Regions from separate parts of the Vibrio sp. B1Z05 genome, predicted to be linked through region 2. Evidence: predicted binding sites of a transcription regulator. Region 2 holds the regulator's gene; each other region holds the start of a gene.
The links. Region 2 encodes PurR, which represses purine synthesis genes. Its sites were predicted from a motif close to TNANGNAAACGTTTNCNTNA; they were not measured.
Positions count from the first base shown of each region.

Region 1: purT (formate-dependent phosphoribosylglycinamide formyltransferase) is a predicted target of PurR. The motif match lies at 2,352-2,371, and genes of this name have one in related genera.
Region 3: purL (phosphoribosylformylglycinamidine synthase) is a predicted target of PurR. The motif match lies at 2,880-2,899, and genes of this name have one in related genera.

Region 1 is NZ_CP130463.1:1,275,530-1,279,893, reverse strand. It holds gene sbcB (exodeoxyribonuclease I) at 1-110, shown strand, start outside; gene QV280_RS05975 (CidA/LrgA family protein) at 114-476, shown strand; gene QV280_RS05970 (CidB/LrgB family autolysis modulator) at 478-1,155, shown strand; gene cdd (cytidine deaminase) at 1,383-2,276, shown strand; gene purT (formate-dependent phosphoribosylglycinamide formyltransferase) at 2,426-3,601, shown strand; gene ihfA (integration host factor subunit alpha) at 3,701-4,003, opposite strand.
Region 2 is NZ_CP130463.1:1,714,944-1,719,307, forward strand. It holds gene cmoM (tRNA uridine 5-oxyacetic acid(34) methyltransferase CmoM) at 1-400, opposite strand, end outside; gene elyC (envelope biogenesis factor ElyC) at 579-1,346, shown strand; gene torD (molecular chaperone TorD) at 1,431-2,081, shown strand; gene purR (HTH-type transcriptional repressor PurR) at 2,245-3,261, shown strand; gene QV280_RS07790 (TVP38/TMEM64 family protein) at 3,419-4,105, shown strand; gene QV280_RS07795 (putative signal transducing protein) at 4,133-4,364, shown strand, end outside.
Region 3 is NZ_CP130463.1:2,129,418-2,133,781, reverse strand. It holds gene QV280_RS09670 (LysR substrate-binding domain-containing protein) at 1-270, shown strand, start outside; gene tadA (tRNA adenosine(34) deaminase TadA) at 366-848, shown strand; gene QV280_RS09660 (hypothetical protein) at 896-1,030, opposite strand; gene mltF (membrane-bound lytic murein transglycosylase MltF) at 1,225-2,715, opposite strand; gene purL (phosphoribosylformylglycinamidine synthase) at 3,040-4,364, shown strand, end outside.

The DNA.
Region 1 (4,364 bases), 440 kb from region 2:
CTAATTACATGTTAAACTTAGAAAACCTAGGTTCTCAATACCAAGACGACGAACAAAAAATGAAAATTTTAAAAGCCGTCTATCACTATGTTCAAAAGTTGGTTTCCTGATTTATGATAAACAAAGCTTTTTTCTATTTTCTTAGTGCAGCATTAATTGCTGCCTCTCTTGCGTTAGGTAATTGGTTACAAGAGTTTTTTGCTCTTTCAGTTCCGGGAAGCGTCATTGGCTTATTGATTCTGTTTATTGGCTTGGTCAGTGGCATTGTCAAGCCTCACTGGGTTCAACCTAGCGCCTCATTACTGATTAAATACATGATTTTATTGTTTATTCCAATCAGTACCGGCTTAATGATTCATTATCAGATCCTTATCGACAATGCGTTAGCTATCGTAGTTAGTACAGTATTAGGGACTCTTTTTGTTCTGTGCATTTTGTCGTTAACACTCGATAAACTGCTAAATGAGGACCGATAATATGTGGTTACTACTGAGCATTATCGTTTACTTCATTGCAAAATTTATTGCCAAAAAAGCCAATAACCCTTTGGCAAATCCTCTATTGATCAGTATGGCGATTCTTATCCCATTCTTACTGATCTTTAAAGTACCTTACCAACAGTACTATGAAGGCAACCAAATCATCCAACACCTGCTACAACCTGCCGTTGTTGCACTAGCCTATCCACTTTACGAACAGCTCAATGAAATTCGCGCCAAATGGAAGTTAATTCTAACCACTTGTGTCATTGGCAGTTTAGGCTCGATGCTAACCGCAGGTACACTAGCAGCCATGCTAGGTGCAGACTCGCAACTGTTGGCTAGCATGATGGGTAAATCAGTCACCACCGCTATCGCAATGCAGGTGTCAACTGAGCTTGGCGGCGAACCCGCTGTAGCCGCAATTTTGGTACTGTTAGCAGGACTTACCGGGTCATTATTTGGCTATCCAATTTTTAAAATGCTAAGTATTAAACACCCTATCGCAAAAGGGTTGAGCATGGGCACTTGTAGCCACGCGTTAGGCACAGCGACTGCGTTTGATAATAATCAAAAAGATGCAGCGTTTAGCTCATTGGCCTTGGTGCTTTGTGGCGTTATCACCTCTTTGCTGGCCCCCTTTGTCATGGCGTTAATGTTGCATCTTATTTCCTGATTAGGTTGAAACGCAGCCTATTACAACGGGCAAGATCAAATCGCTTTTAAAAACACAATCTATGTGAACGAAACCGTTTACCTTGGTAACGGTTTCACTTTTATTTAGCCAAATCCATTATCCTTACAAAACAAAGCAAGCATTCATACACTCGCAATATAGATTACTGAATGCTGTCATCTACACTCGATACACTATATTCGCCCTATCACTATTAGGAACGAGCAATGAATCCACGTTTTAACCAACTCTACGATAACCTTCCTTCTGCGCATGTTGACACGTTCAAAGGCATTTTTGATTCAGCTTCTTTCGATGGTGTACTCAGTCCGCAACAAGTCCAGCAATTGCAACAGTGCACCTCTTTAGACGAACAAGCATTAAAAGTGACACTGTTACCTTTTGCTGCCGCCTTTTCGATTGCGCCTATATCAAAATTCAACGTCGGCGCGATTGTGAAAGGATCCTCTAACAGCTTGTATTTTGGCGCTAATCTTGAGTTTAGTAATGTACAGCTAGGGCAAACAGTGCATGCTGAACAATCAGCCATTAGCCATGCATGGATGAAAGGTGAACAAGAAATTGTTGATATCACTATCAATTTTAGCCCTTGTGGACACTGTAGACAGTTTATGAACGAGCTAACAAGCGCTCAGCACCTTACAGTGCAACTGCCTGCCGCCGATGCTAAGAGCTTGCAAGAATATTTGCCAGAATCGTTTGGGCCTAAAGATTTGGGGGTTGAGTCTGGACTCATGTCGCCAATTAATCATGGCTTTTCAAGCGCGAACGACGACCCACTTCTTGTTGAAGCAATTACCGCACTGAACAAAAGTCATGCGCCTTATACTAAAAACTACAGCGGTGTGGCTATTGAGACGCTTGATGGCACGACTGTGCACGGCAGTTACGCGGAAAACGCAGCATTTAATCCAAGCCTCCCACCACTGCAGGTGGCATTAGTACAACTGCAAATGCGAGGTATCGATTTTTCGCACATTAAACAGGTTGCGCTTGCTGAAATTAATGATGCCGCTATGTCGCACCTTGCCGATACGCAAAATACCTTGGAAGCGATAAATCCCGATATTGCGCTTACTTACATTGCGTTAGACGTATAATTTGCACAAAATTTCTTCGCATAAAAACACCATAGCGTCAGTTATGGTGTTCTCATCAAAATTTACCAAATATCGACAGGCAAACGATTGCGCTCAATAAAAAAATGAGTATTATCAGCTAAAAAAATCATAATCTTAAAGGAACGACTATGTTGGGTACGGCAACAGCACCAAGTGCAACTAAAGTTTTATTACTCGGCTCTGGTGAGCTAGGTAAAGAAGTGGCCATTGAATGCCAACGTTTAGGTATTGAAGTTATCGCTTGTGATAAATACGACAATGCCCCAGCCATGCAAGTTGCTCACCGCAGCTACGTACTTGATATGCTAGATGGCGATGCTCTGGCTAAGATAGTCGAGCAAGAGCAGCCGACTTATATTGTTCCTGAAATCGAAGCGATTGCGACTGATACTCTAGTTGAGCTTGAAAAGAAAGGCACCACCGTCGTACCTAACGCTCGCGCGACCCAACTGACAATGAACCGTGAAGGCATCCGTCGCCTTGCGGGTGAAGAATTGCACCTAACCACCTCTGAGTATCGTTTTGCTGATACCTTTGAGGAGTTCTCGCAAGCTGTAGAAGAAGTTGGCCTACCGTGCGTGGTTAAGCCTGTAATGAGCTCATCAGGCAAGGGACAGAGCGTTATACGCACTACTGACGATGTACAGACAGCATGGGACTACTCTCAAGCTGGCGGTCGCAGTGGTGAAGGCCGCGTGATTGTTGAAGGCTTCATTGATTTTGATTATGAGATCACCCTACTGACAGTACGTGCTGTCGATGGTGTTCACTTCTGTGCGCCAATTGGCCACCGTCAAGAAGATGGCGATTACCGTGAGTCTTGGCAGCCACAACAGATGTCAGAAGTGGCTATCAAAGCCGCTGAGTACGTTGCAGAGCAAATCGTCAATGCACTAGGTGGCTACGGCATCTTCGGCGTAGAGCTGTTTATTAAAGGCGATAAAGTGATCTTTAATGAAGTCTCACCTCGCCCGCATGATACCGGTATGGTGACTATGATCTCTCAAGATATGTCTGAGTTTGCCCTGCACGTGCGTGCATTTACCGGCAGCCCAATCAATAAGATCAGACAAACCGGGCCGGCAGCTTCCGCTGTGATTCTTGGTCAAGGCACTTCAACTAATCTTTCTTACACTGGCATCGACGAAGCCGTTGCTAATCCTGATACGCAAATTCGCCTATTTGGTAAGCCTGATATCGATGGTCGCCGCCGCTTAGGAGTGATTTTAACTCGCGCCAAAGACACTACGTTAGCCGTCCACTCGGCAACGAGCGCCGCTAAGAAAATCAAAATTAACTACTAACGCTTAGTAGTTTTAGCTGACACTAGATACTAAAAAAGAGGTCTTAAGACCTCTTTTTTGTTAAACCGCTAAATATTTAAACTGTTAATGAGCAACGTATTATTTTACGTCGTCTTTTTTCAGCTCTTCAACGCGAGCTTTCAGCTTCTGACCGGGTCTAAATGTGACCACGCGACGTGCGGAAATAGGTATATCTTCCCCTGTTTTTGGGTTTCGTCCAGGACGTTCTTTCTTTTCCCGTAGATCAAAGTTACCGAATCCAGATAGTTTTACCTGTTCGCCACTTTCGAGTGATTTCCGAATTTCTTCAAAAAACACTTCCACGGTTTCCTTGGCATCCCGTTTACTATACCCAAGATTTTCAAACAGGTTTTCAGCCAAATCGGCCTTGGTAAGCGCCATAAAACTTCCCTCAAAGCTAGATGAATCAATAGCTACGCAGGAGTTAATCCCTCCACGATTTCAAACTCAATGAAACCTTACGTTAGCTCCTAAAATTTGTCTCTACAATCAACTACATATTGATGACTCGTTCGAAAGTGTATGACAAGGTTTTCACTTTCGCCAACTTTTTTCTAAATAAAATTTATAAGAATTAGACACTTAGAAAATTCAACTACATTTACGTTAAATTTTATAATTAAAGGCTACTTAATTATAAGTAAAGATTACAAAAAAGTGTCATATTTTCAGTAATTTCAGTCGGTTGTTCTACTATGTTAATAAGGAATATTGGTAAAGACAGATAAGCTGAGGTAATGAT
Region 2 (4,364 bases):
CATCTTTAGGATCAGCTAACCACTCCATGACCGCATGAAACAAAACCAGATCCACCGGTTGCTTGAGGTGCTGATCTAACTCTTGGATAGGCGCATGGATAAACTGATACTGCTCTAGCAAATCTTGTTGTGCAATCTCTTGCTTAGCTAAAGAGAGCATTTCGCTAGAGACATCACACAATATAATATTGTGACCAAGCTCGGCCAACTTTTGTGACATTTGTGCTAAGCCCCCTCCCGCATCCAGAATGGTGAGAGGTTTTGCATGGCCTGCTATTTGGGTTATGATTTGCTGCAAATCTTCCCAGACGATAGTCTGACGTATATTGCCTTTGTCTGAGCCATAAATATTTTCGGCAAATTTGTGGGCAATGTCGTCGAAATTACGATCTTGTGTCACTTTTAATTAATGTATGATGTTATTTGAGTGAGTTTCGTATTGTGTCACAAGGACGTCAAGAATAAAGAGCGGTTGTCGATTTGCCCCTCCGATCGACTAAAAAACCGACCGATAACACGACATTTTAACTCGTGACACCAATTTACCCTACAGAACTTAGGAAATGGTTTAACCCAATATGTTTGAATTGAAAAAAATCATTACTGCCTTCCTTATGCCACTGCCTGCAATGCTACTTATCGGTTTCTTTGGCCTAGCGCTGGTGATGTTTACCCGCAAGCATAAGTCTGGCTGTATCTTTATTTTTATTTCATTAGCGTCCATTTTTGCTATTTCATTCCAGCCTGTGTCTACCTCGTTGCTCAAACCATTAGAGCGCAAATACACGGCCTTTTTACCACCAGCAGAAAGCTTAGACTATGTGATGGTGCTAGGCAGTGGGCATGTGATTGATCCGCAAATTCCGCCAACCTCTGAATTAAGTCGCACCGCGTTAATGCGCCTTAGTGAAGGCATTCGTATATTGCGCATGTATCCCGGCGCAAAATTGATTTTATCTGGCTATGATGGCGGCTCAGAAATGAGCCAAGCACGAATGATGGCGACGGTGGCATTAGCACTAGGCGTGGCTAAATCGGATATTATTTTATTAGAAACGGCGCAAGATACTTGGGAAGAAGCCAGACAAGCAGCGGGCTTTGTCGGTGAAAAGCATATGTCACTGGTTACTTCGGCCAGTCATATGGAACGCGCCCTGCGCGAGTTTCACAGCGCCGGTCTAAACCCTACTCCAGCACCGACCAATTACTTAGCCCAATCCAATATTAATCAAGCGTGGCAAAAGTACACACCGCAAGCACGATACCTAGAGCAAACGGAACGCTACTGGCACGAAACTATGGGTAAGTGGTGGAAAAACATACGAGATCTTGTCAGTAGCAAATAAGTGACTCATAATTTAGTGAACGTCTATATTTTCGCCAACTTAGAAGCTGGTGTTGTAGTTTGCTAACGAGTTATGGGTTAAACAATGCAAGAGCTCAAGCAGTTTAATGAACAGCGGGCAGAAATTTATTGGTGGTTTTCCAGCTTATTTTCTAAAGAGCTGACCCAAGACGAACTGATTGCCTATCAAACCCCTGAAGTGAGGGGTTTCATTAATGGTTTAGCCGAAAATGAAACCCTAGCCACAGCCGCTAAACGCTTACTGGATGCTCTTGAGCGACTGCAACAACGCCCGGGTGCTCAACTTGAATTATCCGCTGATTTCTACGACTTATTTTTAGCCTCTGACAAACAAACTGCCCAGCCCTGCGCCTCTGTTTATATTGATGAAAACAAGGCGCTTACTGGCACCCCTGCTCAGCAGATGACGCAAGTTATGTTAGAGCATGGCATTGAAGTGGATAAGTGCTTTAACGAGCCTGCCGATCATCTGGCTGTTGAACTCGACTTTATTGGCAATCTAATCATGCGCTCAAACGCGCTAGAAATGGAATCACATCTAGAATCAGCCCTTAGCGAACAGAAGTCATTCATTGAGCAACATTTACTGAGTTGGATTCCACAATTTTCGGTAAACTGCACTAAATATGATGAATTTGGTTTCTATTCTGCGGTCGCTGAACTGTTAGTTAAATTTTGTGAAATTGATTGTCGTTATCTCAGTAATGAAAAATAGCTCAGTTACCGAAAATAGATTCACATTATCGTCATAAATGCGTTGTCAGTTTCATCATTTATGGCTAGACTCCCCCGCAATCGTTTGCAATGTGATTTTGAGTGCAAATTACTCAATAATTCAACGCATTTTATAATCATTACTTATATTTACAAGGTCTCCTATGGCAACCATAAAAGACGTCGCAAAACTGGCTGGTGTCTCCACCACTACAGTTTCACACGTTATCAATAAAACACGTTTTGTGGCTGAAACAACACAAGAACGTGTTATGGAAGCTGTAAAAGAGCTCAACTATGCGCCAAGTGCGGTTGCTCGTAGCTTAAAATGCAACACCACTAGAACCATTGGCATGTTGGTAACTCAATCCACTAACCCCTTCTTCGCGGAAGTGGTCGATGGCGTTGAAAGTTACTGTTATCGTCAAGGCTATACGTTGATCTTATGTAACACTGGCGGACTGTACGAAAAGCAGCGCGATTACATTCGTATGCTTGCCGAAAAGCGCGTAGATGGAATATTAGTGATGTGCTCTGACTTAACCGAAGAGTTACGTGAAATGCTAGATTCTCACCCAGGCATTCCTAAAGTGGTGATGGATTGGGGCCCAGAGTCCTCTTCTGCAGACAAGATCATTGATAACTCAGAAGAAGGTGGCTACCTTGCCACTAAATATCTGGTTGAAAATGGACATACGAAAATTGGCTGTTTAACCGGTCAAACTGAAAAGCTTGCTTGTATTGAGCGTATGTCTGGCTATAAAAGAGCATTGGCTCAAGCTAATATCCCGTACAACGACGATTTCATTTTCGAAGGTAACTTTGAATGTGATACCGCAGTTGAAACGGCTGACAAACTGGTTGCTCTTGCAGAAAGTGAACGCCCTACGGCTATTTTCTGCTTTAACGACATCATGGCGCTGGGTTTAATTAGCCGTCTGACTCAACATGGCATTGCCGTTCCAGAAGATATCTCTGTAATTGGTTACGATAATATCGATTTAGCTGGCTATTTTGCGCCGCCTCTTACCACGATACATCAGCCAAAACGTCGCGTGGGTAAAACCGCCTTTGAGATCTTGCTAGAGCGCATTAAAAATAAAGAGCACGACCGCCGCATTTTTGAAATGCACCCAGAGTTGGTAGAGCGCTCAAGCGTGAGAAACCTAAACGCTAGTTAACGTGACCATTTAACTGAATAAGGCTAGATATCTTAATGATTTCTAGCCTTTTTTATTTGTATCTGCTGAGAATAAATTAAATAAAATACGCAACTGGTGAAAGTTTCCTATTATTGATCCTGTCTCTATACTTACTCAGGATGATAAGGACGCTCTCATGAATAAGAAATTGATAATCGGGCTAATTTTAGTTGCAGCGATTGTATTACTCGGCATCAACTTCGGTCAGTACTTCACTTTAGAAAATGCCAAAACTCAGCAATTGGCCCTCAATACGCATATTGAAAATAACTTCGTATTGTCAGCGACTATCTACTTTATTGGCTACGTATTTGTTACGGCCTTTTCCATTCCTGGCGCTGCGGTGGTGACTTTACTTGGCGCAGCACTGTTTGGCTTCTGGACCAGCTTACTATTGGTCTCATTTGCCAGCACCATTGGCGCAACCTTAGCCTTTTTAAGCAGTCGCTACCTATTGCGTGATTGGGTACAAGCTAAGTTTGGCTCTAAACTTGACGCCATTAACAAAGGCGTTGAACGTGACGGTGCCTTTTATCTATTCTCATTGCGTCTAATTCCCGTATTTCCGTTTTTCCTGATTAACCTATTGATGGGGCTAACCCCTATCTCGGTTGTAAAATACTATGTATTTAGCCAACTTGGCATGCTGGCCGGGACTATGGTGTATCTAAACGCTGGGACGCAACTGGCAGAAATAGACAGCTTATCTGGCATTGTTTCGCCTACCGTATTGGCTTCTTTTGCTCTGTTAGGTTTATTCCCGCTCATTGCTAAGTGGATCATGGGTAAGATTCGACCACAAAACGGCTCTAGCCCTGCTTAATCCATCATCGCAACCTAAAGGATATTCATGAAGTTATACGTTGCGCAAAACCCGCCTCAAGCTCATATTTTATGTGAGCTTTTGCGTAGTCATCGCATTCAGGTAGAAGTGCGCGGAGAAGGGTTATTTGGTCTGCAAGGAGAGTTGCCAATGGATGACTCTAGCCTGCCCTATCTGTGGCTAGTCGACGAGCACAAGCAACAGCAAGCCAAAGCCCTGATTGCAGAATTTGAAGATAGACACAATCACAGCTCAGATT
Region 3 (4,364 bases), 410 kb from region 2:
CGTTGTAATAGCGGTAATGTGCTCACCCAAGCGGTATTGCAAGGTAATGGCATTGTGCAACTGCCTGATTTTTATGTTGCCCGCTATTTGCAAGATCATAGCTTGCTTGAACTATTAAAAGATTATCGTGCAGAAAAAGAGACCATTTGGGCGCTCTATCCACAAAATAGGCATTTATCACCCAAAGTAAAATTGGCCATAGAGTTTTTGAGTGAACAACTTGCGCAAGGTAAGTTTTGCACCAATTCATATAATGGAACAACATGGTAGACGAGTCATGCTCAATAAGCACAGCAGTAAAGAGAGTGAGTAATACAGTGAATGACGTAGAAGTAAGCCAGTTTTCTGAGCAAGATAAGCAATTTATGCGTCGTGCTATTGAGTTGGCACACAATGCCGAAAATGAAGGTGAAGTTCCTGTTGGGGCGGTATTGGTTCGAGATAATCAAATTGTCGCTGAGGGATGGAATCGCTGTATCGGCACGCACGATGCCACCGCACATGCAGAAATCCAAGTCTTGAGAAAGGCGGGTGAGTCACTACAAAACTATCGTCTATTAGACACTACCTTATATGTGACACTAGAGCCTTGCCCAATGTGTGCAGGCGCACTATTGCATAGCCGAGTAAAGCGCGTAGTGTTTGGTGCACCTGATTTAAAAGCGGGCGCAGCAGGCACAGTGTTAGACTTGTTCTCTAGCCAAGCAGCCTATCATTTTGCTGATGTTGAATCGGGGTTATTAGAACAAGAGTGTCGGGAACAACTACAAGCGTTTTTTAAACGACGTCGCAAGGAACAAAAAGAGTTAAAGCGTTTACAAAAAGAGGCGCAGCAGAAAGGGGATTAGGCAAACATTTCGCTAGTTAAGTGCCAAATGTTTGCGCGCGGGTATGACTAGATAGCTAACGTTACGTAAGAACGATTTCGCCAAAGAAGCTTCTTCTTATTATTGGCTCGCATACGCTTACGACGGTTAGCTGAAACAGTGCCACTTGATAATTTCTTTGACAGTTTTCTTTTCAGTTTCAACGAACAATCTCCTATGAAATTTACGGCAGCAAACGTTTGAATTACTCACATTCTTATCGTTTGCTGTACTCATATATAGAGCATGATTGTTACCGTAATATTAATTTAAACAAAGGAAATATCTCTCAAATAAAGCAAGCTCTTGCATATTTGCATTTAAAATGTGAGCTATATCAATCGTTTGAATGCGATTGCTATTCTGTATCGCTATCTATTGCTGTTTTTGCTGCCGAATGTGTCATGTTTGGCGCTTCAATTACCGTTAGATCATCTGTGCCTGTTTCAACTTGATTATGATCACGCTGATCAATATGGCCAATGATGCTTTGGTAGTATCGGCGAATACTTTCTACGTAGTTGAGTGCTTCATCACCACGGGCGTAGCCGTAACGGGTGTATTCGTAGTAGCCTTTTTTGCGCAGTTTAGGTAGGCGCGTTTTCACATCACTCCACAGATCGGGGTTGGCTCCTTGAGCTTTAGCAATACGTCTGGCATCCATTACATGACCGTATCCGACATTATAAGAAGCCAGGGCAAACCAGATTTTTTCATGTTGGTTGATGCTATCAGGAATGCGATTGACGATTTTTCTCAGATATTCAACGCCGCCACGAATAGATTGCTCTGGATCTAGACGGTCTTTTACCCCGACGCTTTTGGCGGTAGGCAGAGTCAACATCATCATGCCTCGCACTCCCGTTGGAGACTTAGCTTTAGGGTTCCAGTGAGATTCTTGATAGGCGAGCGCGGCCACTAAACGCCAATCAAATTCGCCAGCGTATTTTTGAAATAGTGATTCCCATTTTGGCAGCTTGCTGTCCAGTGCGCGGACAAAGGCGCGAGTATCTACATAATCAAAGTCGTCGATGTGGCCGAAGTACTTTTCTTCAATAAGACGCAGCTGACCGTCTTGGTGAATGTTGCCAAAAAACTCGATAACTAAGGCATATAGACTCTCATCAACCCCGCGCGGTAAGTACCATGACGTCGGCTGATCTTCGGTAAGCTCAAAAGCTAAGGCGATGTTTGGGTAGATGCGCTGCGCAAGTGACAGTTCGATAGAGTCGACCACAGTAAATAAACGTTCGCCTGTGGAAACTTGTTTTAGCAGATCGTTAGTATCGTAACTATCGGTGATGGTGTATTTCAGGTCGGGGTGCGTTTTGGCTAAATCCAACAAGGTTTGTTGAAAGTGTGAGCCTTTGACCACAGTGATAGATTCGCCACTGTCGATAAGCTGTTTTAGGTTACGAGGACGCCAAGTGCCTTTTTTATATACCACTTGCTGACTGACGTAGTAGTAAGCCGGTCCGGCACGAAATGTTTTTACTCGATTGGGCGCTTGGGTGAGCCCAGCCGCCACGATATCTATTTCACCATTTTGCAGAGCAGGGAACAGTTCAGAGAGGCGATAAGCGGGTTTGATTTCTAGACGAACCCCTAATTGATTAGCAAAAGCAGAGGCAAGGTCGTATTCCATACCTGTGGGGCCGTCGGGGCCAATGTAATAGGAAAGTTGATTGTTTAGCGTGCCGACACGTAATACGCCACGTTCTTGGATTTTTTGTAGCTCTGTTTGTGTATCGGTATCGTATTGACAGCCAACAACAGAAAGCAAGGTCACTATGGTGATAGCCAATGTACAAAATTTCGTTAACCATTTAGTGAACACTGACGTGCGCATAGTGTTTTGTCACTCCAACAATCGAGGGTAATTATTTTAATTATACGCCTTTATATCAAACCCACTATCAAGGGGGAAGTGAAACAGTATTAACAAGTACTTAACGCCAGTTTCATTTTTTATGAGGCGTAATTTATCTTCAACTAAGGCTTTGACGCAAAAATTTGCGCAAACGGTTGCTTTTTGTGTTACTTCACAAAAAGATTTGCTTTATAATACGCCCGAAACAGCAGAGGCAATACTGAAGTAAAAATAATAAGAAATCATAACCTATTGTTTTTACTTGAATATTTTCTTTAATCCATCATCAAGAGACCTAAGCACATGAGAATTTTGCGTGGCTCCCCAGCTCTTTCTGAGTTTCGTGTACAAAAATTACTAGAACTTTGTCGTGAACAAGGCCTACCTGTTACAGGTATTTATGCTGAGTTTATGCACTTCGCAGACGTAAGTGCAGAACTTGACGCCTCAGAGACAGATAAGCTAGAAAAACTGCTTACCTATGGTCCAACGATCGAAGAGCATGAACCTCAAGGGACTTTATTCCTTGTTACTCCACGCCCTGGCACCATCTCCCCATGGTCATCTAAATCGACTGATATTGCCCATAATTGTGGTCTAGACACAGTGAAGCGTCTAGAACGTGGTACGGCTTACTACGTTGAGACATCAGTAGCGTTAGATGAAGCTCAAATCAAAGCAGTGAAAGCATTGATTCATGACCGCATGATGGAAGTGGTCTTTAATGAGATGGAACAAGCTTCAGCATTGTTTACGGTTGCAGAACCTGCGCCACACACTGTGGTTGATTTGCTTGCTGGTGGCCGCAAAGCCCTTGAAGAAGCAAACATCACACTAGGTCTTGCATTAGCCGAAGACGAAATTGATTACCTAGTTGAAAACTTCAATAAACTAGGCCGTAATCCAAACGACATCGAACTGATGATGTTTGCTCAAGCAAACTCAGAGCATTGTCGTCATAAGATCTTTAACGCAGATTGGACAATTGATGGTGTCGCGCAAGACAAGTCATTGTTCAAAATGATCAAAAACACCATGGAAGTGACTCCTGACCATGTATTGTCTGCTTATAAAGATAACGCAGCGGTTATGGAAGGCTCTAAAGTGGGTCGTTTCTTCCCAGATCCAGAAACCCGTCAATACTCTTACAACCATGAAGATGCACACATCTTAATGAAGGTTGAGACTCATAACCACCCAACCGCTATTTCTCCTTGGCCGGGTGCTTCTACCGGTTCTGGCGGCGAAATTCGTGATGAAGGCGCAACTGGTATTGGTGGTAAACCAAAAGCAGGTTTAGTGGGCTTTACCACATCTAACCTACGTATTCCTGGTTTTGAACAGCCTTGGGAAACGGACTTTGGTAAACCAGGTCGCATCGTAACCGCGTTGGATATTATGACTGAAGGCCCGCTAGGTGGCGCAGCATTTAACAACGAATTTGGTCGTCCAAACCTATTGGGTTACTTCCGTACTTACGAAGAAAAAGTGACTTCTCACGCCGGTGAAGAAATCCGTGGTTACCACAAGCCGATTATGTTGGCAGGTGGCATGGGTAACATCCGTGACGAACACGTGCAAAAACGTGAAATCCCAGTGGGCGCAAAACTGATTGTTCTTGGCGGCCC